2 regions of the Bacillus sp. JZ39 genome follow, and region 1 is predicted to be linked to the other one. Evidence: a T-box and tRNA genes for the amino acid it is inferred to sense, from the RefSeq annotation. Region 1 holds a T-box; the other holds one or more tRNA genes.
The links. The T-box of region 1 lies ahead of tyrS (tyrosine--tRNA ligase). A T-box ahead of a tRNA ligase gene usually reads a tRNA of that ligase, here a tRNA-Tyr.

Region 1 (3,398 bases):
ATTGTAAAGCGGGGCCGTCAGCCCTTGTTCCTCAGTCGGAGTTGAGCCCGACGCCGCTTGGAGAAGAATATCGCGTCCTGCTGAAGACAGTGTACCCTCAAGCCGGTCAGGAATGTTGAATCGTTGAACCTTCACATCAAGCTTTAATTTTCTCAAGGATGAGGCGATCAATAGGGCACTCTTTTTTTCAGCTGCAGTTCCGGCTATTCTGGGGCCGATTGCTTCACTTAGCTGAGAAATGGTAGAGTACGCATGCTTTGCTTTGAATGGAAGCTCGCGCTCGCTATTTGATATTTGTAAAGCGTGCGCGGCAGGGGTGACACTCTGTGCCGGCAAGAGCAGTGTGCCGGCAGTTAAAACAGCCATCGTCATGACAGTCAAAAGCTTTTTCATCAAAAATAAACCTCCCCTAAATGTATGGTTGGGGAATATTTCGGGATGCTAAAGGAGTTTCCTGCAAGATGGAGAGCGTTTTTGAAAAGACAGTGCTTTATACCTGCAAAAAAACGCTTATGAATGAAGGGTCATAAGCGTTTCGGAATATCAAACTATTGGAGCTTTAAAAACTTGCGTTTGCCGACTTGGATGATCATATTCTCTCTTATCTCTGCTTTGGCGTGAATATCTGTTATTTTCTCTCCGTCGATGCGTACACCGCCGTTTTGAATCATGCGGCGCGCCTCGCTCTTCGAAGAGAGGAGTTTTAGCTTGACGAGCAGATCAATCATCGCTATCGTTTTTTCGCCTTTCCAGTTTACGGTCGGTATATCTTCCGGCAGGCTGTTTTCCTGAAAGACTGTTTTAAACGAGTGTTCGGCAGCTTCTGCTGCTTTCTCTCCGTGATACATTCGGACGATTGTTTTGGCTAAAAGCATTTTGGCATCACGCGGATGAACGGCGCCGGTTTCTAAGTCTTTTACGAGCTGTTTTTTCTCTTCAAGCTCTAAGTCTGTCGCCAAGTGGATGTATTTTTTCATCAGGCTGTCGGGCAGTGACATCGTTTTTCCGTACATGTCGTTTGGATGTTCGTTAATGCCAATGTAGTTGTGTTTCGACTTCGACATTTTCTCGACGCCATCCAAGCCTTCCAAGAGCGGCATAAGGATGACGACTTGTTTTTCTTTGTTGTATCGTTCTTGGAAATGCCGTCCCATGAGGACATTGAAATGCTGATCCGTTCCGCCTAATTCAATATCACTTTCGAGAACGACAGAATCATATCCCTGCATCAATGGGTAAAAGAATTCATGCAGTGAGATTGGTTTTTGCATGGCGATGCGTTCTTCAAAGTCGTCGCGCTCCATCAGGCGGGCTACCGTTATTTTCCCTGCTAATTCAATGACATCTTCCAGATTCAATGTTTTCAGCCATTTTGAGTTATAGTGAAGCTCGACTTTTTCTGGATCAAGCACTTTTCCGAATTGCTCAAAGTAGGTTTTGGCATTGTGCTGAACTTCTTCATCAGTCAGTTGCTTTCGGGCTGCCGATTTTCCGGTCGGATCACCAATTTTTCCTGTGAAATCCCCAATTAACAGCTGGACAATGTGGCCGTTTTCTTGAAATTGGCGAAGCTTATTTAACACAACCGTATGGCCCAAATGTACATCCGGTGCAGACGGATCTAATCCGAGCTTAATTTTAAGCGGCGTGCCCGTGGAAATTGATTTCACGAGCTTTGCCTTTAATTCCTCCGGCGGTATGACTTCGTGGGCGCCTGTCATGTATAGCTGAAGCTGTCTTTCTACCTCTTTTTGCTGTGACGCTGTGAGCTGCTCAAATGTTCTCATCATTTTTCCTCCTTTTTTACAAACACAAAAAAGAGCCCATCCCAATAAGGGACGTGGCTCAATGCACGCGGTACCACCCTGGTTGAAGACATTGTCTTCCGCTCATTCGAATAACGGTTTCCCGTTCTTTGCTACTTTTAAGGTTCACAAAGAAAGCTCGGGGAGGTAATTCACGTTTGCTGTGTGCCGGCTCGCACCTTCCGCCGGCTCTCTGAAACAGGGAGACAAACCGCTACTGGATTCCCGTCAAAGCTTATGTTGTATGAAGATTGTCAGCTACCTTTCTAAGCAGCCCTGTCAATATTTTCTGTTCGTCCTTCGTCATTCCCGCAATGAGCTCTGTTTCCCCTTTGTGAAACTCCGGGTAGAGTTCTTCGATCGCTTGTTTGCCGGAATCGGTGATTGAGACAAACACGAGTCGCCGATCTCTTGTGTCGATGCTTTTACTGCAAAAACTCTTTTTTTCGAGCGTTTTGATCACGTTGCTTGCTGTAGCTGTAGATATCCCTGACAGCTCAGCGATTTTTCTCGTTTCGAGCGCTCCCCATACCCATAGATCATAAAGAATGGAGAAAGCGGTCCAAGAAAGGTTATAGGAAGAAAGAACCTCAGTCTCCATTTTGACACGGAGCCTTTGTGCAGACCGATACAGATTCGTAGCGATCGAAATTGCTTCTAGGTTGAGTGACTCGACGGGCATTTGTTTGAGCTTAGAAAGTGTATCGTGTTCTTCCTTCCGAAGCTGCTGATGTTGATGGGAACGTTCCATTTTTTAGGCCTGCCTTAAATTATCAGAATCATTAGCTATGAAACGAATTGTAACAGACTCTGATGTGAACTTCAAGCCCATATATCGGTGAATAAAAAAAGCCCAAACAACGCCAAAATAAACAAAAACCCGCAAACGGGGGTGCAGTTTTGCAAAAATATGTTCAATCCGTCTATAAGCATGATCCGTTTCATCTGTTTTCGACAGAGCATGTAGTGACGTTAGCGATTATCGCCCTTTTGGCCATTCTGTTGTTTTTGTTCCAAGAGGGGGTCAAGCAGCCGAGGGCCAGCCGGTTTTTACGTTCTCTGTTTGTGTTTCTTTTGCTTGGTTCGCAAATCGGCTATCAAATATGGATGATCGCCACGGGCAGGTGGTCGGTGCGCACTTCATTGCCTCTCCAGCTTAGTGACCTGTCGGTGTATTTGTCAGCTATTATGTTAGTGACAAAAAGCAGAAAGCTGTTTGTGTTTTTGTTTTTTGTCGGCATCGGCAGTTCGATTCAGGCTCTTGCCACTCCTGACCTCGGAATGTTTTCATTTCCGCATATCCGATATATCCTCTTTTTTATTTCTCACGGGTCTGTGTTTTTATCCTGTCTGCTGATGGCTGTGATTGGCACCTACAGAATGGGCCAGCGCTCGTTATGGGTGACAGTCCTGCTTGTTAATGTGTACGGCGTCTGTATTTTTCTGATTGATCGCTGGCTTGGCGCGAATTATATGTATTTGACGAAAAAACCGGGCGGTTCCTCTCTCTTAGATGTTCTCGGGCCATGGCCTTGGTATATCGTCTCGGCTGAAGCCATCACGATCGCCAGCTTTTTCATTCTTTATTTGCTT
Region 2 (3,398 bases), 460 kb from region 1:
TTTGAGGATGCCAAGAGTGTTTGCTTTGTGGATTTCAACTGTTTGGCTATTGCGTGATTCCGTTGTGAGACGGTGAAGGTTTAATGGTTCTGACATGAGGATGCCCCCTGTTTTAAAATGATATATCTCAATATTCAGTATATTCATTTCTGTTATGATATTTCAACTATGTTTTTAAATTTTTGAAATTTTATTTCACTTAAGAGACTATAAGAAATGATGAAGGATCAACTGTTCTCCAAGCGGCCCGATTCTTCGCCGTCCTTTATCAAGGAACCCGCTTTTCATATAAAGGTGTTTTGCGCGTATGTTCAGATGATTGACGGCCAAGATGATTTCGTCGCACCATGGAAAATATCCGCTCACAAAAGCGGGAAGCAAAAGCATGGCTTTTTTCGCATAGCCTTTTCCGTGATGCACAGCGTTTAAAGACAGGGAGCTGAGCAGTAAAGCAAATGGATTGTTAGAATAGGAAGCAAGCGTTTCTTTTGATGCATGTAAAATGAAAAAACCGACTGGAAGGTCGTCTTTTAAGATGACAACCGGGTATCGGTCCTGTATGCCCAGAGCCTGAGACAGCACCTCTTTCGGGAGGGAGGTAAAGCGTTTGTCATCGTTGGTGAGCGTGAATGATTGAAGCTCGGGCAAGTGTTCAGGCTTATAGAAGGATAAAGAAATGTCTTGAGTCATGTGGTGGCCTCCTTACAATATGTCGTCAAGCTCGTTTTCCGAAATGACGCGGTAGCCCGCTTGTTTTAACAGTGCGGCGGTTACTCCGCTGCCGGTGATTTTTTTGCCAGAGAATGTGCCGTTATAGATAAAACCGCTTCCGCAAGATGGACTGTTTTCTTTTAATATGACGGCAGAAGCGTTGATTTCTTTTGCGTAAGCCAATGTTTTCGCGGCGCCTTCCATATATAGTTCTGTGACGTCTTCTCCTGAAGCTGTCACGATTTTCGCTGTTCCATTGAGGACATCCTCGCCGGTGCCTCCTATGATTTCTGCGGGTTCGCGTGGGGTAGAGAAGCCGCCGAGAAGTTCAGGGCAAGCCATGACTGCTTTCTTTTCATCGACGAGTTTTCTGATTTTCTCCGACGCTGCGTGAGAGCCGTTATATCTGCATTCAATGCCTCCAAGGCAAGAACTGACTAGAATCATATTAGGTTCTCCTCTCTTGCTTTGCTTGTCTCTATCATAAAATAAATGGCTTTAGTTGGGAGGCTTTTTCAGTTAAAAAAGGAGTTAAAAAGTTTGAAAATAAAAAATTTAATTTTTCTCTTTACAAACAGGGGGTGACCTGTATATAATAACTTTTGTCAGCTCGACGAGAACACAACGGCCCGTTGGTCAAGCGGTTAAGACACCGCCCTTTCACGGCGGTAACACGGGTTCGAATCCCGTACGGGTCACCATTTGGAGGATTAGCTCAGCTGGGAGAGCATCTGCCTTACAAGCAGAGGGTCGGCGGTTCGAGCCCGTCATCCTCCACCATCTTGCCGGTGTAGCTCAATTGGTAGAGCAACTGACTTGTAATCAGTAGGTTGGGGGTTCAAGTCCTCTTGCCGGCACTGTTTTTTCAAAATTTTATGTGGAGGGGTAGCGAAGTGGCTAAACGCGGCGGACTGTAAATCCGCTCCCTCAGGGTTCGGCAGTTCGAATCTGCCCCCCTCCACCATTATTGGGCTATAGCCAAGCGGTAAGGCAACGGACTTTGACTCCGTCATGCGTTGGTTCGAATCCAGCTAGCCCAGTCACAGACACCTTTGATCAAAAGGTGTCTTTTTTCTTTTCGGAAAAATCATTCCAACTTCTAACTGTTCAGTCTGTATAATAATTTTAAAAATATGTTAAGGTAGTTTATTCACGAATTACCATCTACACCCTGCCAAAAATTTGATAAACTTATTTTATAAAAAAATTGAAACCTTTTGAAACGAAGCTCGTATACATACAGACCGGTGAAGGCAGAGGTTAGATAAATATGGAAATGATGATTAAAAAAAGAATTAAACAAGTCAAAAAAGGCGACCAGGATGCATTTGCGGACATCGTAGATATTTACAAAGATAAAATTTATCAGCTTTGCTACCGTATGCTTGGCAATGTGCATGAGGCGGAGGATATTGCACAGGAAGCTTTCATCAGAGCGTACGTTAATATCGACAGTTTTGATATTAACCGGAAATTTTCAACTTGGCTTTATCGAATCGCGACCAATTTGACCATTGACCGCATTCGCAAAAAGAAGCCGGATTATTACCTCGATGCAGAGGTGGCTGGTACGGAAGGCTTGACCATGTATTCTCAAATCGCCGCAGATGGTGTTTTGCCTGAAGATGCAGTTGTGTCGCTGGAGCTCTCAAACACGATACAGCAGAAAATTTTAAAGCTTCCTGACAAATACAGAACAGTCATCGTATTAAAGTATATTGACGAACTCTCATTAATTGAAATCGGGGAGATTCTAAACATTCCTGTGGGGACTGTGAAAACGCGGATTCACAGAGGCAGAGAGGCTCTTAGAAAACAATTAAGGGATCTTTAAGTGGGGTGATGAAATGAGCTGTCCTGAACAAATTGTGCAGCTTATGCATATGCATCTTGATGGAGATATCCTTCCAAAAGATGAACACGTATTAAATGAACATCTGGAGACATGCGAGAAATGCAGAAAGCATTTTTACGAGATGGAGAAATCCATAGCGCTCGTACGGAGCACATCGCATGTCGAAGCCCCCGCGGATTTTACCGCTAATGTCATGGCAAAATTGCCTAAGGAGAAGAAAAGAGCTTCTGTAAAAAGATGGTTCAGATCCCATCCCGTTATCGCAGCTGCTGCGGTATTCATCATTTTGATGGGCGGGGGTTTTTTTAACAGCTGGCATAATGACCACAATTTCAGCGTGTCCAAGCAGCCGAATCTTGTGGTTCATAACCATACTGTGACCGTGCCAGAAGGTGAGACGGTCAAAGGTGATGTCACTGTCAAAAACGGCAAGCTGATTATTAAAGGCAAAATAGACGGGGATGTAACCGTCGTAAACGGAGAAAAATATATGGCCTCTGCTGGACAAGTCACCGGTCAGATTGAAGAAATCAATCAATTATTCGATTGGACATGGTACAAGATGAAGTCTGCGGGGAAAAGTGTACTCGATGCATTCAGTCCGAACGGAGAAGAGTAAAGCGCGTTAGCCGCTTTGCTCTTTTTTTGCGGGCTGAGAGGGCTGGCACATTTCACTTGCTAAATCGAAATGTGGTATAATGGGCTCGCTATGTAAAGTACATATGCGTAACACGTAAAACACAAAATACGAAATGACTGAAATCTTGGAGGACGAGGAAATGGCTTTTGAGGATATCCCTTTTTTGCAGTACCTCGGCAATGCCGTTGATAT

Region 2: it encodes a tRNA-Tyr, which carries the amino acid that the T-box ahead of tyrS (tyrosine--tRNA ligase) is inferred to sense. The anticodon was not compared.

What each region holds. Positions count from the first base shown of each region.
Region 1 is NZ_CP096389.1:3,743,299-3,746,696, reverse strand. Features, by position in the region: gene ywaD (aminopeptidase YwaD) at 1-393, opposite strand, end outside; gene tyrS (tyrosine--tRNA ligase) at 549-1,790, opposite strand; T-box leader at 1,832-2,046, opposite strand; gene ywaE (tyrZ transcriptional regulator YwaE) at 2,041-2,556, opposite strand; gene M1D65_RS19185 (YwaF family protein) at 2,706-3,398, shown strand, end outside.
Region 2 is NZ_CP096389.1:191,758-195,155, forward strand. Features, by position in the region: gene murQ (N-acetylmuramic acid 6-phosphate etherase) at 1-96, opposite strand, end outside; gene M1D65_RS01080 (GNAT family N-acetyltransferase) at 208-690, opposite strand; gene M1D65_RS01085 (DUF523 domain-containing protein) at 703-1,158, opposite strand; tRNA gene M1D65_RS01090 (tRNA-Glu) at 1,338-1,412, shown strand; tRNA gene M1D65_RS01095 (tRNA-Val) at 1,416-1,491, shown strand; tRNA gene M1D65_RS01100 (tRNA-Thr) at 1,496-1,568, shown strand; tRNA gene M1D65_RS01105 (tRNA-Tyr) at 1,591-1,675, shown strand; tRNA gene M1D65_RS01110 (tRNA-Gln) at 1,680-1,751, shown strand; gene sigW (RNA polymerase sigma factor SigW) at 1,982-2,545, shown strand; gene rsiW (anti-sigma-W factor RsiW) at 2,559-3,185, shown strand; gene cdaA (diadenylate cyclase CdaA) at 3,346-3,398, shown strand, end outside.